Regions from separate parts of the Viridibacillus sp. KH_047 genome, predicted to be linked through region 2. Evidence: predicted binding sites of a transcription regulator. Region 2 holds the regulator's gene; the other holds the start of a gene.

Region 1 (11,738 bases), 340 kb from region 2:
TCCAGGCGAAGAAGTTGAAGAATCTGCTGAAGAAGGCTCAAAGCTCCAAATGATTTTAGGCGTAGCTGCAATTGGCGTACTTTCATTCCTTTTCGGTAAATTTATTTTCACATTGATTCCTGTATTCTTGGCACAGCTTTTCCATACATGGTTTCCTGGAAAAGCCGCACAAATTTTGTTAGAGAGTGGTTTCAAACTAGTATTGCTAATCAGTTATATTTATTTTGTATCACTGACTCCACTTATTAAACGTGTTTTCCAGTATCACGGCTCTGAACATAAGGTTATAAATTGTTATGAAAACGGTCTCCCTTTAACGGTAGAAAATGTACAAGCGCAATCACGTTTACACTACAGATGTGGTAGTAGTTTTATGTTATTTACAGTTATCGTAGGTATGTTCATCTACTTCCTAGTACCGACTGATCCATTCTGGCTACGTATTGTAGATCGTATATTACTAATCCCAGTCGTACTTGGAGTGGCTTTTGAAGTACTGCAATGGACTAACGCTTGTCGGAATATACCAGTACTGCGCTATTTAGGTTATCCAGGTTTATGGCTTCAATTACTTACAACTAAAGAACCCAAAGACGATCAAGTAGAAGTTGCTATTGCTTCATTTAATAAATTATTAGAAATCGAGAAAGACCCTAAAAATATAACAGTAAACTAACAGAAACGTAGAAGAGCTCAGCAAGCTCTTCTGCGTTTTTCTTTTTGTTGATAAAATGACATTTTACACAAATGGATTTAATTGGTATATTTTAATAAAGGAGGTTCTTTCTATTGAAGAAAAGACTTTTCGTTTTTTCTGTTGTTTTTATATTAATTAGTAGTCTATTGTTTTTATATATTTATATTATTAAAAATGGTAATCCTTATACGAGGCTTTTAGTTCAATATCAAATGAAAAAACACATGGAAAGAAATGACATTACAACTGATATGTTAGTTCCGGATAAATCTGGTTACATAGAACCTAAACAGGTAGTACATAAGGATTATTATCAAGGCTTATTTCAATTACAATTTAAAGATGAAACGCAAATTACTTATTATTACGGACTACATAAAGAAAATAAAGAAATCATTCAATTTTGTAAAGAGAATCCGTTAGTTAAACGCTCCTTTAAAAAGGCGAAACATAGTGAAGAAATTTGTGCAAATGCCTATAATAACTAAAAAAAATCTGTGCAGAATTTGCACAGATTTTTATTTATTTGTTTTTAATAGCGCGAAGCTTCTGAATTCCTTTTACTCCAAAATAACCAATTACCCAAAAGACAAGAAAATATAAGCCATATCCCCATGCAGAGCTGTTTAATACCGTAAAGAGGATAATGATAAAAGCAATATAAGAAACTGCTAATGCAATCCAAGGATTAATATTATTTAAAGCACATGAAATTCCCTGCACTAAAAAAGTTAAAGGAAAAATAAGGACTAAGCTAAGTAGGAAATAGGATTTGTTTGCTTCGTCATTTCCAAAAGCTCCTGTCAAAGTCATCGCGATAACACCTAGCATCGCAAATGCCGGGAAGAAAATACCCGCAATTTTATTACCCACATGATCACTCCTAACAAATTCTCTTCATTTTATCATGAATGTTCACATAGGTGGGAAATTAAAAAAACGTTTATCTGTTTAATTTTACTACATCAAAAAAATCATCATAATCATTTATTTGAAAGTCTGCCGCTTCACAATTTCCCCCATACATACAACTCATCATCCCTATTTTCTTCGCAGGGATTAAATCGAGTTCCCTATCTCCAATCGCTATATCTAAATTATATTTTTCATGTAAATATTGATATGAAGTTGGATCAGGCTTACGTGGATATCCATTATCAACAGTGACAATTTCAATGAAGTATTTTTCAAAACTATAGTATTGAAGAATATCCAAAACCGGTTTTCGCTCCTTATGTGTCATAATTACATTTTTGTTTGCAAATCGTAAAATCTTCTCAACATTAGGAAACGGCTTTATACTACTTGGTGCTATCTCTAGATTAAGCTGTTTAACTTCTTTTATTTGTTCATCTGATAATTTAAAATGCTTAAATGCATGCGTTGCTGAAATCTTCAATTCGCGATAAATATCTTCTCGAGCAACTGTACCATTCAATATTTTATATAAATTTTCTGTGTACGCTGGATATGTATCAAATAAAGTACCATCAAAATCCCATAGTATATTCATATAACCCCTCCTGATTTCTTCAAACAAAGTATTTATTTTAATTACTTATTTAATAGGACCTCATAAAAGTTGTTGTAATCGCCTTTATTTTACCCCGGAAATATTCATGCTTAAACCGTCCAGGTAATATAGCAATATTGTTTACATCTTTCTCTTATTTAAACATAATATACCCAATTTTCATCTTCCATGAACTTCTTTCATCTGCATTATTATCAGATTCATATTAAAAATTTCAGCTGCTTTTGACATGGTTTTACTAGATCTATTCATAAAACTGAATTTCAATTAAAAAAGACTCCCTCTTCATCTATTAATGAATGGGAGTCCTTAATGGTTGTTATGATTTTAAGTGTTATCTAAAATAACCGTTTTTGCGCTCGTTAGTAGCAAATTCAGTAACTTAAAGACCACATTTAAGTTGCGCACCACAGTTAGTGCATGTGTTACAGCCGCCTAGTTCTTCAACTGTTCCTTTGCGACATACTGGGCATGTGTTACCGACTTCAGAGCCGATTGTTACGTTTGTTGAACGTAAGTCTTGAATTGTATCGATTAAAACAACTGGACGTTTTTCAGTCACTTGTTCTTCTTGTAGAGTGTCCTCGTCCATAACGTTTTCTTCTGCTTTTAGAGTTAATACCTGTGAATCACGGCTACCATCAACATAAACTGTACCGCCTTTAGCGCCACCGTTGTATAAGCGTTCGTACACTTTCTGTACTTGCTCTACAGTGTAACCGCGTGGTGCGTTTACTGTTTTAGAGATTGAGCTATCAATCCAGCGTTGGATAATGCATTGTACATCTGCGTGTGCTTCTGGAGCTAATTCCATAGCAGTTACAAACCATTCAGGAAGGTTTGCTTCATCTGCATCTGGGTTAGCAGCTAAATATTCTTGTACAATATCAGCTTTTACTTCAATGAATTTACCAAGACGACCACTACGGTAGTAAGTAAATGAGAAGTATGGTTCTAATCCAGTTGAAACCCCAACCATTGTTCCTGTTGAACCTGTAGGAGCTACAGTTAGTAGGTGCGAGTTACGAATACCGCCTTCAAGTACTGCTTCACGGATATGCTCAGGCATTTTTTGCATGAAGCCAGTTTCTGTAAAGCGTTTGCGAAGTGCTAATGTTTCAGCTTCTGTTTCGCCTGTTAAGAATGGGAAACTACCTCGTTCTTTTGCAAGTTCAGTAGAAGCTTCATAAGCTGTTGTCGCAATCGTCTTAAAGATTTCATCAACAAGGATGTTACCTTCTTCAGAACCGTATTCTTTTTCACAGTAGATAAGTAAATCAGCCATCCCCATAACACCTAGTCCAACACGGCGTTCGCCTAATGCTTGTACTTTGTTGTCTTCAAGGAAATAAGGTGTAGCATCGATTACGTTATCTTGCATACGTACTCCGACACGAACTGTTTCTTTCAACGCTTCAAAGTCCACTGTTTTCGTATCTTTTTGAGCAAATTGCGCTAAGTTTACAGCTGCTAAGTTACAAACTGAATATGGCGCAAGTGGTTGCTCTCCACATGGGTTTGTTGCTACAACTTTTTGACCGTATGCTTTTGCGTTTGTCATGTCGTTTGCGTTATCGATGAAGAAAATACCTGGTTCTGCTGAGTAAGTTGCACAGATGTTGATTAAGTTCCAAAGTTCACGTGCTTTTACTTTACGGTACGTGCGTACAGCATGTCCCATTTCAGCCCATTCACGAACATCGCCAACTTCATGCCATGTATCGTTATAAATTTTCATTTCTTCAGCATCATATGATTCAACCGCTGGGAATCGTAAGTCAAATTCAGCATCAGCTTCTACAGCTTCCATGAATTCATTTGTGATTGTAACAGAAATATTCGCACCAGTTAGGAATTCAGCGTTATGTACGCTGTATGTTCCGCCATCACGTAATTTCGTCTCAGCATCACGAATAATCGCTTCATTAAAACCGCCGACACCAGGGATAGTTTTATAATTAATAATACCTTGATACATCGCTTCTTCTTGCTGCGTTAAAGGTTTGAATTTTAGTTTTTCTTTCGCTAGACGTTGGATTGTTTCATCCGTTGTATTTTCGATTAAGAAACGTAAAATACGAGGATTTTGCATTTTTGAAATAATAAATTCAATAATGTCCGGATGCCAATCTGCTAACATTATCATTTGTGCACCACGACGTGATCCGCCTTGTTCAACGAGATGAGTCAGCTTAGCAATATCATCTAACCATGAAACAGATCCTGATGATTTACCGTTTACACCGCGAGCCAGCGTGTTTCGTGGACGTAATGTAGAACCATTAGTACCTACACCGCCACCGCGACTCATAATTTCCATTACTTGTTTACGGTGATCACTAATGCCTTCACGAGAGTCTGCTACAAATGGCATTACATAACAGTTAAAGTAAGTAACATCTGTTCCTGCGCCTGCTCCGTAAATAACACGTCCCGCTGGAATAAAGTTTAACTTCACTAATTGCTCGTAGAATTTTTCATACCATTCTTGGCGTTTTTCCTCTGTTTTTTCAACGGCTGCTAAGCCAGTTGCATTACGTTTTGCAATTTGTTCGTAAAAGACTTCAAGAGGCTTCTCAATAACGTCTAAAGAACGTGTGACAATTCCTGATTGTTGTTCAGAATCATCATCAATAGCACTTCTATAATCTGCTTCAATCAGCACGTCAGCTGTTTTCTTTTCTGCATTAATTGAAACGATATAACCAAGACCACGTGCTGGGAATTTAGGGTCAGCTTTGACCGTTAAAACAACAAAATCCCCTGCTTTTAGCGTTTTCTTTTCTGTATCTTTAAAAGAATAACGGTCGATCATGACTAATCGAGACACACCTTTATGTGTTATATGCATGTCCTCTGTGATGGCATGAACTTGTGGAAATTGTTGAATATCATTATTTAATTGTTGTACATTAATCGTCTGATTATGATGCTGTGAAGCAAGTACCATTATCATTCGCCTCCCTATTTAGATCGTGCTTTAAATACTATATATAGTGTTTGCTCAAGACATTACGATACTATATATTGATAAGAAAAGCAAATACGGTGATTTTGAGCAAAATGTTGATTTAACAACATTGGAAGCGATTTTTCGGTTTTTACAAAACTAAAATAAGTCAAAAAGACTACTATTTTCTAAAATTCCATTCATCACTTTCATAGCGAGTTTTTGCTAAATTATTAACAAAATCCATTTGTTCCTGCGTTAACGTATACGGTACAAGTTCTATGTCTAATCCGTCCTCAAATCCTTTGCGGAAAGCAGATATACATGTTTGAACATCGATAGGATTTTGCGCTAACTGATTAATAGCTACCGCTTTTTGTGGTAAATGTTTGCGCATACGCTCCTTTGAAGCTTCCGATGGAAATTTAAAAAGAGAGATCAATTTTTCATCATCGAGATCGATTAATATCGCTCCATGTTGTAAAATGACACCTTCTTGTCGCGTTTGTGCACTACCTGCTACCTTCTTACCTTCTACTACTAATTCATACCAACTTGGCGCATCAAAACAAACTGCGCTCTTCGGAGTTTTCAAATCTGCTCGTTTTTCATCTGAATCAGGGACCGAAAAATACGCATCTAACCCTAAGTTTCGGAATCCTAGTAATAAGCCTTCACTTAATACTCTATAAGCTTCAGTCACCGTTTTAGGCATGTCTGGGTAGTCTTCATTAACGATGATGCTATATGTTAGTTCATGTTCATGTAAGACTGCACGTCCGCCTGTCGGACGGCGTACAAATCCTACATTTAATTTATGTAATTGTTCAAAATCAATATCTTTTTCTGCACGTTGAAAATAACCAATAGAAAGTGTTGCTGGATTCCATTCGTAAAATCGAATAACTGGTGGAATTAAACCTTTACTATGCCAATGTAGGAGCGCTTCATCTAATGCCATATTGAATGCAGGGCTACAAGGACCTGAATTAATAAAATACCATGTTGTTTTCATTTGGTCTCCTCCTTATAATCAACTTATCTATTTTAACAAACTCATTGGACTATCGCTACATGTTCTTTTATAATATTACTGTAGATAGAAAGGGGTAAGACGATTTGAGTTGGTTATATACATTAGCAATTGTTTTATTTGTGGTGATTGTATACGCTTTGGTGAACGCTCTTCGTTTCAAAAAAGCAGTTACAACATTAACACAAGAAGAATTTATTGAAGGTTATCGTAAAGCGCAATTAATAGATGTGCGTGAGCCAAAAGAATTTGACGGTGGTCATATTCTAGGTGCTCGTAACGTTCCAACCTCACAACTTCGTCAACGCTATAAAGAAATTCGCCCAGACAAACCTGTTTACTTGTATTGCCAAAATGCAGGACGCAGTGCACGTGCTGCTATGTTATTAAAGAAAAAAGGCTATGATCAAGTATACCAATTACAAGGTGGATACAAAAATTGGACAGGCAAAATCAAAGTGAAGTAATTTGATTGCGTTGCAAATAAAAAAGAGTCATTTCTATTTTCAACAGAAATGGCTCTCTTTTTTCTTATTTATATATGTTTATAGCTATTAGCTAATAACGTCCATAAAGGAGGATATAATGCCAAAATTCTTATATACTTTTCACGAAAATCTGCGACAAGACATCCCTAACTACGCAGATGTATCTGCCGTCTTTGAGCGCATCTCAAAAAAACTAAATGAAATACACCCTGCTGATTTTCGTGGCGTAACTGTAGAACTAAATAATTCACAATTTCATCATCATTTACTAGAAATGATGGAAAAGGAATTAATCCGCTATGAAAATTTGAGTTATATATATGCGTCATTACCTAGCATTGTCTTAAATTCTGTCTCAGAAGATCAATTAGATAATCAGTTAAAATCAATCAAGACATTTAGTAATTCTTTGATCTACTTCCCTGATTATGAAGTAGCTATTACACAGATCCCTGTATTCCGCTCCGATTCAGAATGGCCAGAGTTTTTCTATTTTACAACTAGTGCGGAGAAAATGATGAATTTTATCGAAGCTATTCAAGAACAGTTACGTCAAATGTTGATGGAAACTGTCACATACTTAGTTGATGTTCATGATGGTATTAAACGACGGAGTTACGGCTCAGGTAAGCAAATTACACGAGATGATGTTTTCTTAGAACCTTCACTTAAGCAAGAGATTTTCCGTTCAATTGATGAGTTTTTCAATGACGGTGGCAATTTCTTTAAACATTACGGCCTTCCTTATAAAAGAGGGATCTTATTATATGGCTCACCTGGAAACGGAAAGACTACGCTTGTAAGGTCCATTACAGGCTCTGTAACAGCTCCTGTTGTGTATTGGCAAATTACTGAGCATACCTCAAGTGAATCCATTGAAGAGGTCTTCCGTATGGTAACAAGTTTGGCTCCTGCAATACTTGTTATTGAAGATATTGACTCTATGCCCGAATATACACGTTCTTTATTTTTAAATACACTCGACGGCGCACAATCACGTGAAGGTATTTTTTTAATTGGTACGACCAATTATCCTGACCGCATCGATCCTGCTTTAATCAACCGTGCAGGAAGATTTGATAGAGCTTATGAGATTATGAATCCTACAACTGAAATACGTGCTACATATTTACGCAAATTGGATATTCAGCATATATTCACAGAAGATGAGCTAATGGATGCTGCTAAACTTTCAAAAGAACTTTCTATGTCTCAACTCAATGAATTATATATGTCAGTCGCTCTAAATTGGCATTATGATAAAAAACTCGATTACGAGAAATGTATCAAAGATTTACAAAAACAACGTAAAAAGGCCTTCCGTAATGAATGGGAAAGAAATGAAGTAAATATAGGATTCTAGGAAAACACCCCCTAGAGAAAGAATTAATCAATCTCTAGGGGGTGTTTTTTTCGAATAGGGTTAAATAACGGGTTTGCTCACTGAACTTACTGTTTTAATCTTTAATAGTTTTTTGCTTATTGATTTCTTGTAAAATTTGTAGATTCGTTAAACCATGTTTATGTAGCAAATCATAAATGATTTTCTTTTCGTATTCCATTAGCGCCTTTGTATGCGCATCTGGAGTGAAATAGATTAACGTACTTTGTTCTTTTTGTTGCTTTATGTACAATTCAGAAATTAATTCGTCAACCGTATATTCTTGATAATCCTCTTTTAAGGATTTTAGCAAGTCATTTTGATCATTAGTTGTATCATTTATACCTTTAAAGTAAGCCATGAAAACTCCCCTTTTTTCACACATTGATTCATACTGCATCTATGTTAGCATAGCAATTTTAAAGTCATCTGTCTATGTCCAAGCGATTTTTTCCATAACTAACATGATCTTTTCATTAAGCCATTTTATATACAAATCATGAGAAAACCCCTAGCAAAGTGCTAGAGGTTTTCAATATACGAATATATTATACTTCTACTGTTTCTCTTTCGTATCGTAACACTGGGTTACGAGCTGCTCTTGTTTCATCAAGACGGCCAATAACAGTTGTATGTGGTGCATTTTGCACTACTTCTGGTGTTTCTTCTACTTCTTTAGCAATTTGAATCATTGCGTCACAGAAAGCGTCTAGTGTTTCTTTTGATTCTGTTTCAGTTGGTTCAATCATTAAACCTTCTTCCACATTTAACGGGAAGTAAGTTGTTGGTGGATGGTAGCCAAAGTCTAACAGTCGTTTTGCCATATCAAGTGTACGAGCGCCAAGTTTCTTCTGGCGGCTTCCACTTAATACAAACTCATGCTTACAATGACGGTTGTAAGGTAGATCAAAGTATGGCTCTAATCTTCTCATCATATAGTTTGCATTAATTACTGCATTTTCAGTTACTGCTTTAAGACCATCTGGACCCATTGAACGGATATAAGTATATGCACGAACATTAATACCAAAGTTACCATAGAATGGCTTCACGCAACCAATTGATTGTGGACGGTCATAATCGAAATGATAGCCTTCTTCTGTTTTCACTAATACTGGTTTTGGAAGGTATGGAATCAAGTCTGCTTTTACGCCAACTGGACCTGAACCAGGACCACCACCACCGTGAGGACCAGTGAAAGTTTTGTGTAAGTTTAAGTGAACGCAGTCAAAGCCCATATCACCAGGACGTGCTTTAGACATAACCGCATTTAAGTTTGCACCATCATAATATACTTTACCGCCAACCGAGTGAACGATTTCAGCGATATCTAGAATATGTTCTTCAAAAAGACCTAATGTATTTGGGTTAGTCAACATAAGTGCTGCTGTATCATCCCCAACTAGGCGACGTAAGTCTTCTAAATCTACAAGACCGTTTTCATCAGACTTCACAGTTACTGTATCAAAACCTGCAACTGTTGCTGATGCTGGGTTTGTACCGTGAGCAGAGTCTGGCACAAGTACTTTCGTACGTTGGAAGTCACCGTTTGCTTCGTGGAAAGCACGAATCATCATTAATGCAGTCCATTCACCGTGTGCACCAGCAGCTGGTTGAAGTGTTACTTCATCCATACCAGTGATCTCGATTAAATGCTCTTGTAAATCATACATTAACTCAAGTGCACCTTGTACAGTAGACTCATCTTGTAATGGGTGAATATTAGCAAATCCTGCAAAACGTGCAACTGATTCGTTAATTTTCGGGTTATATTTCATTGTACATGAACCAAGTGGGTAGAAACCTGAATCTACACCGTGGTTACGGCGAGATAGCGCAGTATAATGACGCATAATATCAAGTTCTGATACTTCAGGAAGTTCCGCTTCTTCTGTACGAATAAATTCGCTTGGTAAGATAGCAGCTAAATCTACTGCTGGTACATCAAGCTCTGATAAACTATAGCCTACGCGACCTTCTGTTGAAAGTTCAAAAATAAGTGGTTGATTGTCGTTATGCATGGAGAGCCCCCATTTCTTGCACAAGTGCATCGATTTCTTCTTTTGTACGTTGTTCAGTAACAGCGATTAGTGCATGGTTTTCAAGTGCTGCATCTACTTTACCTAAATCAAAGCCACCAATAATGCCTTTTTCAAAAAGTCCCTTATTAATAGTAGAAACAGATGTATTACACTTCACAACGATCTCGTTGAAATGTGCGCCTTTATAAGCAACAGTGAAACCTGCTTTTTCAAAAGCTTCTTTAGCATAGTGTGTTTTTAAAATATTTTGAGTAGCAATTTCTTGCACACCTTTTTTACCTAGTGCTGTCATTGCAACTGAAGCTGCAAGTGCATTTAACGCTTGGTTTGAACAAATATTAGAAGTCGCTTTTTCACGACGAATATGTTGCTCACGTGCTTGTAAAGTTAATACATAACCGCGACGACCTTCATCATCAATTGTTTCACCAATTAAACGGCCAGGTACTTTACGCATTAATTTTTTTGTAACAGCGAAGTAACCACAGTGTGGCCCGCCAAAGCTTTCTGGAATACCGAATGGTTGAGCATCCCCGACAGTAATATCCGCACCCATTTTACCTGGAGGTGTTAGAATACCAAGTGATAATGGGTTAGAAGATACGACACATAAGCCTTTTGCATCGTGGATTAAGTCTGCAATTGCTTGTACGTTCTCTACTTGACCGTAGAAGTTAGGATATTGAACCATCACAGCAGCTGTATCTGCATCGATTAATTCTTTTAACGCATCAAGATCAGTGACACCATCTTTTAATGGAACATTTACTACTTCAATCGATTGACCAAGAGCATATGTTTTAACTACGTCATGTGAAACTGGATGAACCGCACCAGAAACTAATAGCTTTTTGCGACGAGTATGTGCCGCTGCAAGCATACCAGCTTCAGCAAGAGCTGTCCCACCGTCATACATAGATGAGTTTGCTAAATCCATGCCTGTTAATTCAGCAATCATAGTTTGGAATTCGAAAATAGCTTGTAATTCACCTTGTGAAATTTCAGGTTGGTAAGGTGTGTAAGCTGTATAGAATTCTGAACGTGAAATAACGTGGTCAACAATTACTGGTTTATAGTGATCATAGACTCCTGCACCTAAGAATGATGCATATTCATCGCTATTTGCATTCTGTTTAGAAAGTTGTGCTAACTCTTTTAACAATGCTGATTCAGATTTTGCAGGTTTAATGTTGTAGTTTCCTTTAAAACGAACTTTTTCTGGGATGTCTGAGAATAATTCATCAACATTAGAGACGCCAATTACATTTAGCATATCTTTTTGATCTTGCTCAGTCATAGGTAAGTACCGATGCTTCATTCGAAAAAACCCTCTCTTCATGAAAATTATTTTTGGCGTTTATAAAATGGTGTTGCAGTAGTAACCACTTTTAAGCGACGGTTACGGATTTCAATCTCAAGCTCTTGCCCAAGCTCCGCATACTCACTATCGATTAATGCTAAACCGATATTACGTTTTGTTAATGGTGATTGTGTACCAGTTGTTACTTCACCGATTTGAGTATCACCTTTAAACACTGGGTAACCGTGACGTGGAATACCTTTATCAATCATTTCGATACCAATACTCTTACGTGGTACGCCATTTTCTTTTT
Region 2 (11,738 bases):
TTAACTATTCACTAAAACCTGTTCTTTAACCGGGAAATTACAATCTACATTGTATTTTTCGCTAATGTTTTGATGTCTTCATCCATCGCAACCTAGGTTGAAACGACATCCATGTGGCAGTGAAATCGCATTACATACACATATTATACAAAAAGGTGACTGGACATAAATGTCCCAGCCACCTTTTTAATATTAGATATTACTTATTCAAAAGAAACGTCAGCTTTTAAATTCGCTAAGAAATCTTCAATCGCAATACTTTCAGAGTCTTGAGAGCCATAGCGACGTACGTTTACACTACCTGCTTCTAATTCTTTATCACCTAATACAAGCATGTAAGGAATTTTCTTCATTTGTGCTTCACGGATTTTGTAGCCAAGTTTTTCTTCACGATCATCCATTTCAACACGGAAGCCTGCTGTTTGAAGTTTTTCTTCTACTTGTTTTGCATAGTCAAAGTGAACTTCGTTTGATACAGGGATGATTTCTACTTGTACTGGCGCTAACCAAGTTGGGAATGCACCTTTGTATTCTTCGATTAAGAAAGCTACAAAACGTTCCATTGTTGATACAACACCACGATGGATAACAACTGGACGATGTGGTTTACCATCTTCTCCAACATAGCTCAAATCGAAGCGTTCTGGTAATAAGAAGTCAAGTTGAACTGTTGATAAAGTCTCTTCTTTACCGATTGCAGTTTTTACTTGTACATCAAGTTTTGGACCATAGAATGCCGCTTCGCCTTCAGCCTCGAAGTAGTCTAAGCCTAGCTCATCCATTGCTTCTTTTAACATGCCTTGTGCTTTTTCCCACATTGCATCGTCATCAAAGTATTTTTCAGTATCTGCTGGGTCACGGTAAGACAGACGGAATGAGTAATCATTTAAGTCAAAGTCTTTATAAACACCTAGCACTAATTCTACGACGCGTTTAAATTCTTCTTTAATTTGATCTGGACGAACGAAAATATGCGCATCATTTAGAGTCATACCACGTACACGTTGAAGTCCTGATACAGCACCTGACATTTCATAACGGTGCATTGTACCAAGTTCAGCAATACGTAATGGAAGGTTTCGATATGAGTGCATTGACGATTTATAAACCATCATATGGTGTGGACAGTTCATTGGGCGTAATACAAATGTTTCGTTATCCACTTCCATTGGCGGGAACATATCATCTTGATAGTGTGCCCAGTGACCTGAAGTTTCATAAAGTTCTTTAGAACCTAATACCGGAGTGTATACATGTTTGTAACCAAGAGATAATTCTTTGTCTACGATATAACGTTCAATTGTACGACGGATTGTTGCACCGTTTGGTAACCATAATGGTAAGCCTTGACCTACTTTCTGAGATGAAGTGAATAATTCAAGTTCTTTACCAATTTTACGGTGATCACGTTCTTTTGCTTCTTCTAACATTTGAAGATGCGCTTTTAAATCGTCTTTTGTAAAGAAGGCTGTTCCGTAAATACGTTGTAGCATTTTGTTATCTGAGTTACCTCTCCAGTATGCACCGGCGATTGATAACAATTTAAATTCTTTAATTTTACCTGTAGATGGAACGTGTACACCTCGGCAAAGGTCGAAGAAATCGCCTTGTTCATAGATTGACACTTGCTCATCTGCAGGAATAGCTTCGATAAGTTCTAATTTATATTCATCATCAATTGCAGTGAAGCGCTCGATTGCTTCAGCACGTGAAATGTCTTGACGAGTGATGACGATGTTTTCAGAAATGATTTTTTTCATTTCTTTTTCGATTTTCGGAAGATCATCAGCAGTGATTGGTTCTGGTGAGTCGATATCGTAGTAGAAACCACCTTCAATTACTGGACCTACTCCAAGTTTTACACCTGGGAACATACGCTTAACAGCTTGCGCTAAAAGGTGAGCTGTAGAGTGACGCATTACTTCTAATGCTTCAGCATCTGAAGGTGTTACGATTGCAATGTCACCGTCTTCTTCTAGAGGTGTTGTTAAATCTACTAATTGTCCGTTGAATTTACCAACGATTGCTTTTTTACGAAGTCCTGGGCTAATTGATTGTGCAATTTCTTCAGTTGTTGTACCTTTTGCAAATTCCTTTACTGCGCCATCTGGGAATTTTAAATTAATCATGTCTGCCATTTTGTGATCTCCTTTTAATTTTATTTATTTTAGCCTTACGAGAGGTTTAAGCCCGCACGATGCGGGTCATACAGTCGTTGCCACAGGACGTGGCGCTTTAAGACTGTGTTCCTTGAAACGGGCCACTTCAGCATTTAGTTAAATATCTAGCTTCAGCGGCAAGACTCTCTAGGTCACTTGTGCCAACAGGATGTTGGTCATGCAACCGTTGCGACACGATGTCGTGAATTTAGGTTACCTTCCTTAATACACAGCAAAAGCTAAAAAACGCTTTTGTTTCGAAAGTTCCAGTGCTTGTCGAGTCTGAACGGGCCGCTTCAGCATTTAGATAAAAACGCAAAAAAGCCCCATCCCAAAAGGGACGAGGCTGTATTCTCGTGGTTCCACCCTTCTTCCTTCTACTGCCCGCACTTAAAAGAATGCAGGTATAGACGAAGCTCTCGATCGGCTAACGGGCCGTTACCGTCGACAATTACTAGTACATTCACTGTCGCTGCTCCAAGGGGGTAAATGATTTGCCGTACTAAGAAGCTTCCAGCCTAGGCTTCTCTCTCTAAAAGTCGTACAAAAAATTGTTGTCCTTTTCAAAGCATTTTTTATATTATGACTGAAAGTATACGCTCGATTAAGTTTAAAATCAAGTAGGAAAAAAAGTCCTTCAAAAAGATGTAACTATTTCTGATCTCTTCGGTTTTGCCCACTCATTCGAATTGGCGTCGTCACAGCTTTAATACGCTCCATAATTCGTGAAGCTTTTAACATATCACGATCACCTTTTTGGTTATAAGCTAAATGGTCTTCTAATTCATCATAACCAAGATTCGATGTGATAAATGTCGGCAATTGCTCCGCCATTCGATAATGAAAAATCGTTCCTAAAATTTCGTCACGTGTCCAACTCGACAACGTTTCTGCTCCTAAATCATCTAGCATTAAAACAGGTGCCTTTTTCACAAAATCGATTTTCTCTTGTAAAGATTGATCTTGGATTGAACCTTTCATTTCACGTAAAAATTCAGGAACAAATACTACAACAGATTTGATTTGTAAGGTCGCCAATTCATTGGCAATAGCCCCTAATACAAAAGATTTACCGACGCCAAATTCACCGTATAAATAAAAGCCTTTTTGAGGAAGTTCACCCGTTTCTTTAAATTCACGAACGAAATCTGCTGCTCTATTGGCGATATTTACACGTGAATGGTCATCGATCATTAAATCTTTGATTGTCGCTCTTAATACGTCTTTTGGCATATGCATACTCGAAATCATAGAGGCCGCTTTACGACGCTCATCATCCATGCGTTTTTGTTGGCACGGTGTATACTCGACTTCTATTGATTCACGGATAATAGACAATTTCGGGATAAATCCCTTTAATGCATTTTGACATTTCACAACGGATGGGCATGCATCACAATCATGTTGTTGACCTGTATATTCATATAGTTTAACGAGACCACGGTCTACCATATCTTTATTTACTTCTTGATCATTGTCAGCTAGAAATTGCTGGACACCTTTATTTTCAAGAATTTCTCGCTTCATTTGCTCGTATCGTTCTTGAAAAGTTTGTGAATCCATCACTTTTCTAAGTTGATTATTAATCGGTTCCATGTGAATCCACCTGCCCTTCTTCTATTCCTAGTTTTTCTAGAATTTTACGTCTTTCCTCTTCAAAATCAGTCTCACTCTTAACTACTTCTTTTGAAGTTTCTGTTACAGCATCTTCTTTTTGAGGTTTCTTTTCTTTATTTTTCTTAAACCAGTCAGGTACTTTTTCTTCTCGCCCACCGCTGTAGCGTTTTTTCGTTGCAGGTTTTTGCTCAGCTGTTTTCCATTCCATATACTGCTTATGCTCTTTACGCGCTAAATCCATTGCTTCTTTCGTCGTTTTCACACCTTTTCGAATCCAATGTGAGGCAATCTTTTCGACATAGTTTTTAGTTAGCTTCATGTCTGTACGTAAAAGAACATACTGAAGTAAGGCATTTACAACACCAATTGGCATTTGATATTGCAGGACAAGATTTTGAGCAAGCTGAATGTCAGCTGGAATTGGTTCTTTCCCATCTGCAATATCGCGCAAGACATCAATTGGAGCGGTTGTTTCTAGGTAATGAATCAATAACTCTTCCTTAGTCTGCAAAGCTTGCTCTTTTGTATTCTTTTTCTCTGTTTCATTAACAGCCGATTTGAAAGCCTGTTGCATTGCAGGAGGTTCTGTTGAAACAGTCAATTTGTAATAATCAGCTGCCGATTTCTTTAATCTTGTCTCTGATAACGTCATATGATCATCTAGAGCGAGCATAACAACTTTTTGCATATCTAATGGTGTTAAATGATATAAAAAAGCTAACTTTGCAATTGTTGCATTCGCTTCAGCAGTAAGTGCTGAAGATGGTACAAGTTGTTCTGACAATCCAGCTCTAAGTAATGAAAAATCGAAGTCCTCATAGTTAAATGGTAGTTCTTTAGGTTTCTCTTTTTCCTTAACTGTCTGCTCATTCTCAAAGGATGGTAAATGATGCTGCACAGGACGATAAACATCTGTAAATGTTCGTGACACTTCCTGATAGCCATCATTTGATGGACCCTTCTGAACGAAACGTTGGCGCAATTGTCTATAGGCTTGTTCACCAATTTTGCTAAATAAAAACATGGATAATAAGGGATCATTAAAAAAAGCCGATGCTTCTAAAGGAGGCATCACATCATACATAAATGAGCGTACATCCTCAGAATCTTTACGCCAAGTGCGCAATAAACCAATAGCTTCTAATGCGATACGCGACTCGAAAATCTTTGCAATCGGCATATCAAGTGAGTTCATCAAATGGTAATGTGATAATTCAGCTTCAGTCGTACTTTCCCCTTCAGCCCAAAGCATAAAGTATAAACTAATGGGCTCAGCACCTATTAACGGCTGATATAACAGAGTAATAAGTTGACGATCGTAGCTAGACACGGGAAATGGCATTCGAATGGACAATCGATCAACGGGCTGTAGTTCTTTATATAAATGCACCACGATCACCGTCCTCCATATCGCATTTATTTGTCATCGGATTGTCTTTCTATTAATTCTTTTAATTCATCAATAAAGACATTAATATCTTTAAATTGACGATATACAGAAGCAAATCTTACATAAGAAACTTCGTCAATTTTCGCAAGTCGATCCATAATCATTTCCCCGACATCTTCTGTTTTCACTTCTGAGTTACCGATTCGACGTAGATCTTGTTCTATAGCAAATACTAATTCCTCTAATTGATTAAGGGCTACTGGTCGCTTTTCACAAGCTCTGATAAGACCTCTTAAAACTTTTTCACGGCTAAATTCCTCACGTGAGCCGTCTTTTTTCACGACGATTAACGGCATTTCTTCTACTTTTTCAAACGTAGTAAAACGATATGCACATGATTCACATTCTCGGCGTCTACGGATTGCTTTATTGTCATCTACTGGTCTTGAATCAATAACCTTTGTTCCATTAAACTGACATGCTGGACATTTCATATTTTTTCTCTCCTGATTGCAAAACATTTTAGTTTATCTATTATATCAAATAATGCCTTAAAAAATCGAAAAAATGCAGTGGAAATTCTCAGATGTATGATAAAGATACTGTTTTTAGCCAATATAAGGTCGATACTAACAGAAAAAACAGACATATGTTCACAGTTATATGATGTTTTTTCTACTCTTAAACTAAAAAACCCTTTCTAGTACACTACTAGAAAGGGTCATATTATATTAAAATTAAGCGTTTACAGAAGCCTTAAGAGCAGCTGCAACTTTTTTCGTTAAATCTACGACGCGTGTTGAATAACCCCACTCGTTATCGTACCAAGCAAGCACTTTCACTTTACGACTACCGATTACCATTGTAGTTAGGCCATCGATTGTAGCTGATGCTGGGTTCGTATTAAAATCTACGGATACCAATGGTTCCATTGTGAAGTCTAAGATTCCTTTTAGTGGACCAGCTGATGCTGCTTTGAACGCTTCATTCACTTCTTCAACCGTAACATCTTTGTTTAAATCTACTACTAAATCTACTAATGAAACATTTGGTGTTGGAACACGAAGCGCCATACCATGTAACTTGCCTTCTAGTTCTGGTAATACTAGAGTTAGAGCTTTGGCAGCTCCTGTAGAAGTAGGGATAATTGAAGCCGCACAAGCACGAGCGCGACGTAAGTCTTTATGTGGGTTATCAATATTTTTTTGATCATTTGTATATGAATGCACAGTTGTCATTAAACCATTGTCGATGCCAAAAGTATCATTTAATACTTTTGCAACTGGCGCAAGACAGTTTGTAGTACAACTTGCGTTTGATATTACATCATGTTTTGTAAGGTCTAATTTTTCGTCATTAACACCCATTACAATTGTTACATCTTCATTTTTCCCAGGTGCTGTTAAAATAACTTTTTTAGCTCCTGCTTCTAGATGCAATGCTGCTTTTTCACGAGCATTGAATTTACCCGTTGCTTCGATAACGATATCAACATTCATTTCTTTCCAAGGTAAGTTCAAAGGATCACGTTCACTAATAAGTTCAACACGTTTACCATTTATGATTAGCGCTTTTTCTTCAAATTGAACATCGCCATCAAATCTTCCGTGATTTGTGTCATACTTAATCAAATGTGCTAACGTTTCAGCCGGGTAACTAGCATTAATTGCAACAATATTTAAATCATCTTGAAGTATCGCTTGACGGAACACCATGCGGCCAATACGGCCAAATCCGTTAATAGCAATAGAAACTGTCATGAATAATATCCTCCTGTAATTGCGTTATACTTATTTTATTAATTCGAAAATTAGTATAACACATTTTAAGGGAAGTAAAACCTATTATGATGAACATTTAAAAGTTAGTCAATTCAGATTTTTCAAAAATACCTTAATTGATTACATTCCACTTACATAATATTTTATGCAATTGTTCTTTCGTTGATTCGAGCGATTTATTATTATATATTACCGCATCAGCGCCTTTTTCCTTTTCTGATAACGGTAGTTGAGAACTAATTCTCGCCTTAGCATCTTTTTCAGATAAATTATTTCGTTCCATTAAGCGTTTTAATTGTGTTTCTTCTGTGACAGATACAACTAATATCTTCTCAACAAAATGTTGAAGGCGACTTTCAAATAATAATGGGATATCCATGACAACATTGCTTGCACCATTTTTTAATAGTTCATCACGTTGACGAAGCATCTCACTACGAATAGCCGGATGAATAATATCATTTAACGTTCTACGTGCTGTAGGATTATGGAAGATAATATCTCCTAGTTTAGGGCGATTAAGCGCCCCGTCATCTAGCAATACATCTTCGCCAAATGCTTCCACAATTTGTTTTAGCGGTTCTGTTCCAGGTTCTACTACTACACGCGCTACTAAATCAGCATCTATAATAGGCAAATTTAACTCTTTTAGCATTTCTGCTACTGTACTTTTACCACTCGCAATACTTCCAGTTAATCCAATAATCATCTATATCACACCTTTAATGTTGGCAATTTGGGCAATAAACTGAGTTTCTGCCACCAATTATCTTTTGTTTAGTATCTCCATGACAAGACGGACAAGTCTTTTTCCCATACATTTTCAATCGATGTTGCATACTACCCGCTTCACCATTAATATTTCGGTAATCCGAAATGGTCGAACCGCCAACATCAATACTTTCTTGCAAAATATGAACAATTGTCTCAAAAAGTTCAATTTTACGTTGTTTACTAATTCGTGACAATTTACGTGCAGGATGAATATTCATTTTAAACAGCGCTTCTGTTGCATATATATTCCCGCAACCTGCAATCACATGTCCATCCATAATCACTTCTTTAACTGCCTTATTTGCATACTTCGTCAGATTTGCTTTCTCAAGAAAATGAGGTAGCGCTTCATCTGAGAAAGGTTCAGGAGCCATTTCAAGTAGTGGCGGATGATCTGCTAGCTCATGTAAAAAGCGCATTTCACCAAAACGGCGAATATCCGAATAGACAAGCCAATTGTCATCCTCGAATTGAATTAAAACATGCGCATGCTTTAGAAATTTCTCTTCTGTAATATCACTAAGTTGCGATACATGGAACCATGCGCCCGTCATACCTAGATGGTTGACGAGCAAATATGGATTTCCTTCTTTCTCCAAGTGAAAAAAAATATATTTTGAGCGGCGTTCAATGCTTTTAATAGTCATTCCTTCAATCGCTTGTTGAAAAGAATCAGGATCAACTGCTTTTATAATACACTCTTTACCTTGCTCTTTCGCTTGTTTAATAACCTTTGAAATCGTTACATGATGAATCGTTTTACCCGTAACGACCGGTTGTAATGAACGCACAACACCTTCTACTTCTGGTAATTCTGGCATGCGATCACTCCTTTATTTTGTATCATACCAAGTTGGACCAAATGCAAAATCGGCTCTAAGTGGTACATTTAGTTCAAATGCTTTCCCCATCACTTCTGGAACTAATTTTTCGAGAATAGGAATTTCCTCTTTTGGTGCTTCGAAAATTAACTCATCGTGCACTTGAAGAAGCATTTTCGTTTGTAAATTTTGTTCTTTTAATGCTGCTGCCATATCTATCATTGCTTTTTTTATAATATCGGCTGCACTACCTTGAATTGGTGTATTCATTGCAGTACGCTCCGCAAAACTACGTAAATTGAAGTTTGAGCTTTTCAGGTCTGGCAAATAGCGACGGCGATTTAAAATAGTGGTCACATAGCCATGTTGCTTCGCTTCTTCCACTATATTTTTCATATAGTCTTGTACACCCGGGAAGCTAGCAAAATAACGTTCAATGAAATCTGCTGCTTCTTTACGTGTAATATTTAAGTTTTGAGATAAACCGTAATCGCTAATTCCATAAACAATTCCAAAGTTAACTGCTTTTGCTGCACGACGCATATCCGACGTTACGTCCTCTTCTGCTACATGGAATACATTCATCGCTGTATTTGTATGAATATCCGAACCACTTTGGAATGCATTAATTAAGTTTTCGTCACCACACATATGAGCTAATACACGTAACTCAATTTGCGAATAATCGGCTGCAAAAAGGAGCCATTCTGGATTTGATGGAACAAATGCTTGGCGAATTTTACGGCCCTCTTCAAGTCTTACAGGAATGTTTTGCAAATTCGGATCTGTTGAACTTAAGCGACCGGTTGATGTTAGCGCTTGCTGGAATCTTGTATGAATTTTTTGATCTTCTTCGTGGATTTCTTTCAATAATCCCTCTATATATGTTGACTGTAATTTCCCAAGCTGACGGTACTGTAAAATATGACGAATAATTTCGTGCTCTGGCTCTAGTTTTTCTAATACATCCGCTGCTGTTGAATAACCTGTCTTTGTTTTCTTAATCACAGGTAAGCCCAATTTTTCGAACAAAATAACCCCAAGTTGTTTCGGTGAATTTATGTTGAAGGCTTGACCAGCAATTGAATAAATATCTTCTTCAATTGCTTTTAGTTTCGTTGTTAGATCATGTCCCATTTCAACAAGTCGTCCACGATCAACCGTGATACCTTCGCTTTCCATTTCACTTAATATGGCTGCAAGTGGTAACTCTAACTGTTTATACAGCTCAAATTGTTCATTTTCTCGAAGAAGCTGTTCTAATTTCGGCTGCAAAATGAATACTGCATTGGCTTTACGACAAGCATGCTCCGCCACAAATTCTATGGCTGGAGTGACTTTCTTTGCACCTTTACCATATACATTGTCATTGGATAATACATCAGTATAACCAAATTCTCTTGAAATCGTTGCAACATCATCAGAAGGTATAGCGGGATTCACAATATATGCCGCTAAGAGCATATCGAATTCCACTCCTGCTAATTTAATACCATCACGTAATAATGCAGCTTGTGCGGCTTTTGAATCAACCATATACTTCTGCTTTGAAGCATCTTCTAACCATTCTTTTAATGATACTGAAGCCATTGCTTTGTCGTAAGGAATATAAAATGCTTGCAAGTCATTCACTAATGCAATACCAAATCTGTCACAAGTATGATAGTGCTCATCAGCAAGTTCAATATGTACAGCCATCGCATCTTGTAACTGCTCTGCTGATACATCTTCTAATATAGAGAATGTTAGTTCCTTTGTTGTTGTTGCTTCTGATTGAAACTCACTTTTTTCAATTAAAGATTTAAAAGATAAATCTTGCCACAAAGAAAACAACTCATCTACATTTGGACCATCATACACTAAATCATCAAGTGTAATAGTAATAGGCGATTGACGATCAATCGTCGCTAACTGTTTGCTCATTTTCGCTTGATCTTCATTGGTCGTAAGTTTTTCTTTTAACTTTGCACCACTCACTTGTTCTACATTTTCATATAGTTCTTCGATTGTTGGATATTGTTTTAACAATTTGATGGCTGTTTTTTCACCGACACCAGGTACTCCAGGTATATTATCTGATGCATCACCCATTAGGCCTTTCATATCAATAATTTGCTCTGGCGTTAAGCCATATTTTTCTTGAATATGATCCGGTGTATATTTTTCAATATCCGTCATGCCTTTACGCGTAATATAGACAGTTGTATTATCTGAAGCAAGCTGCGTTAAGTCTTTATCTCCGCTAACCACGATTACTTGTAGCTTTTGTTCTTCAGCTTTTTTACTTAAAGTACCGATAATATCATCTGCTTCGTACATTTCTAGTTCATATTGTTTAATACGATATGCATCTAATAATTTTCGCAAATACGGGAATTGCTCTGATAGTTCAGGTGGTGTTTTCTGACGTCCACCTTTATATTCTCCGTATGTAGAATGACGGAACGTCGTTTTACCAGCATCAAATGCAACAAGCATTTTCGTTGGTTTCTCCTCTTCTAATATTTTCTGTAACATCGTAGTAAAGCCATAAACGGCATTTGTGTGAATACCGCTATCATTTGTTAATAATGGTAATGCAAAAAATGCTCGATATGCTAAGCTATTGCCATCTAAAAGTAGTAACTTTTCTTTTGTCATAAATACACTCTCCTCTTACTTTTCCTCTATTTTGAGCTGTTTTCTTTATATGTTATTATGCACGGATTTTCTTTTTTCCTAAACGTCAAAAAGCCGTCTCTCCCTTCTATCTTACCACGCGTGTAAGTAGAAAGGAAAATGACGACTGATGAAAATACGAAAAAATGTTCGTATTTTATGATAACTGTATTCTGCTCTTTAAATCCAAAAAAAGAATCTAGGAAAACCTAGATTCTCACTTCCAAAACACTGGTTGAAGGGGGCTTCGAATATTATATTAACAAAGGATTATGAAGAGTATATATATATATTGTAAACATTGTGTTAATTAGGTTGTTTTTCCGGCAAAATAACACGCATTGTCGTTCCTTTACCAACTTCACTCTCCACTTGAATTTTACCGTGGTGTGCCTCTATTAAATGCTTCACAATTGCAAGACCAAGACCTGTTCCACCAGAATTACGGCTACGTGCTCGGTCGACACGGTAGAAACGTTCAAAAATTCTTGGGATTTCAGGTTTTTCAATTCCAATTCCTTCATCGATTATTTCAATG

Evidence for each region. Region 2 encodes NrdR, which represses ribonucleotide reductase genes. Its sites were predicted from a motif close to AACACNATATATNGTGTT; they were not measured.
Region 1: a site for NrdR is predicted at 5,215-5,232, ahead of AC3IS5_RS06535 (vitamin B12-dependent ribonucleotide reductase). Genes of this name have one in related genera too.

Annotation. Positions count from the first base shown of each region.
Region 1 covers NZ_CM174479.1:1,293,108-1,304,845, reverse strand. The annotation lists gene AC3IS5_RS06555 (DUF1385 domain-containing protein) at 1-676, shown strand, start outside; gene AC3IS5_RS06550 (hypothetical protein) at 790-1,185, shown strand; gene AC3IS5_RS06545 (hypothetical protein) at 1,220-1,570, opposite strand; gene AC3IS5_RS06540 (HAD-IA family hydrolase) at 1,641-2,210, opposite strand; gene AC3IS5_RS06535 (vitamin B12-dependent ribonucleotide reductase) at 2,614-5,187, opposite strand; gene AC3IS5_RS06530 (lipoate--protein ligase family protein) at 5,363-6,196, opposite strand; gene AC3IS5_RS06525 (rhodanese-like domain-containing protein) at 6,301-6,681, shown strand; gene AC3IS5_RS06520 (ATP-binding protein) at 6,800-8,065, shown strand; gene AC3IS5_RS06515 (hypothetical protein) at 8,160-8,444, opposite strand; gene gcvPB (aminomethyl-transferring glycine dehydrogenase subunit GcvPB) at 8,632-10,104, opposite strand; gene gcvPA (aminomethyl-transferring glycine dehydrogenase subunit GcvPA) at 10,097-11,443, opposite strand; gene gcvT (glycine cleavage system aminomethyltransferase GcvT) at 11,470-11,738, opposite strand, start outside.
Region 2 covers NZ_CM174479.1:949,913-961,650, reverse strand. The annotation lists gene thrS (threonine--tRNA ligase) at 204-2,138, opposite strand; T-box leader at 2,493-2,735, opposite strand; gene dnaI (primosomal protein DnaI) at 2,811-3,755, opposite strand; gene AC3IS5_RS04830 (replication initiation and membrane attachment family protein) at 3,742-5,169, opposite strand; gene nrdR (transcriptional regulator NrdR) at 5,193-5,660, opposite strand; gene AC3IS5_RS04820 (glyceraldehyde-3-phosphate dehydrogenase) at 5,904-6,926, opposite strand; gene coaE (dephospho-CoA kinase) at 7,060-7,656, opposite strand; gene mutM (bifunctional DNA-formamidopyrimidine glycosylase/DNA-(apurinic or apyrimidinic site) lyase) at 7,670-8,542, opposite strand; gene polA (DNA polymerase I) at 8,555-11,182, opposite strand; gene pnpS (two-component system histidine kinase PnpS) at 11,507-11,738, opposite strand, start outside.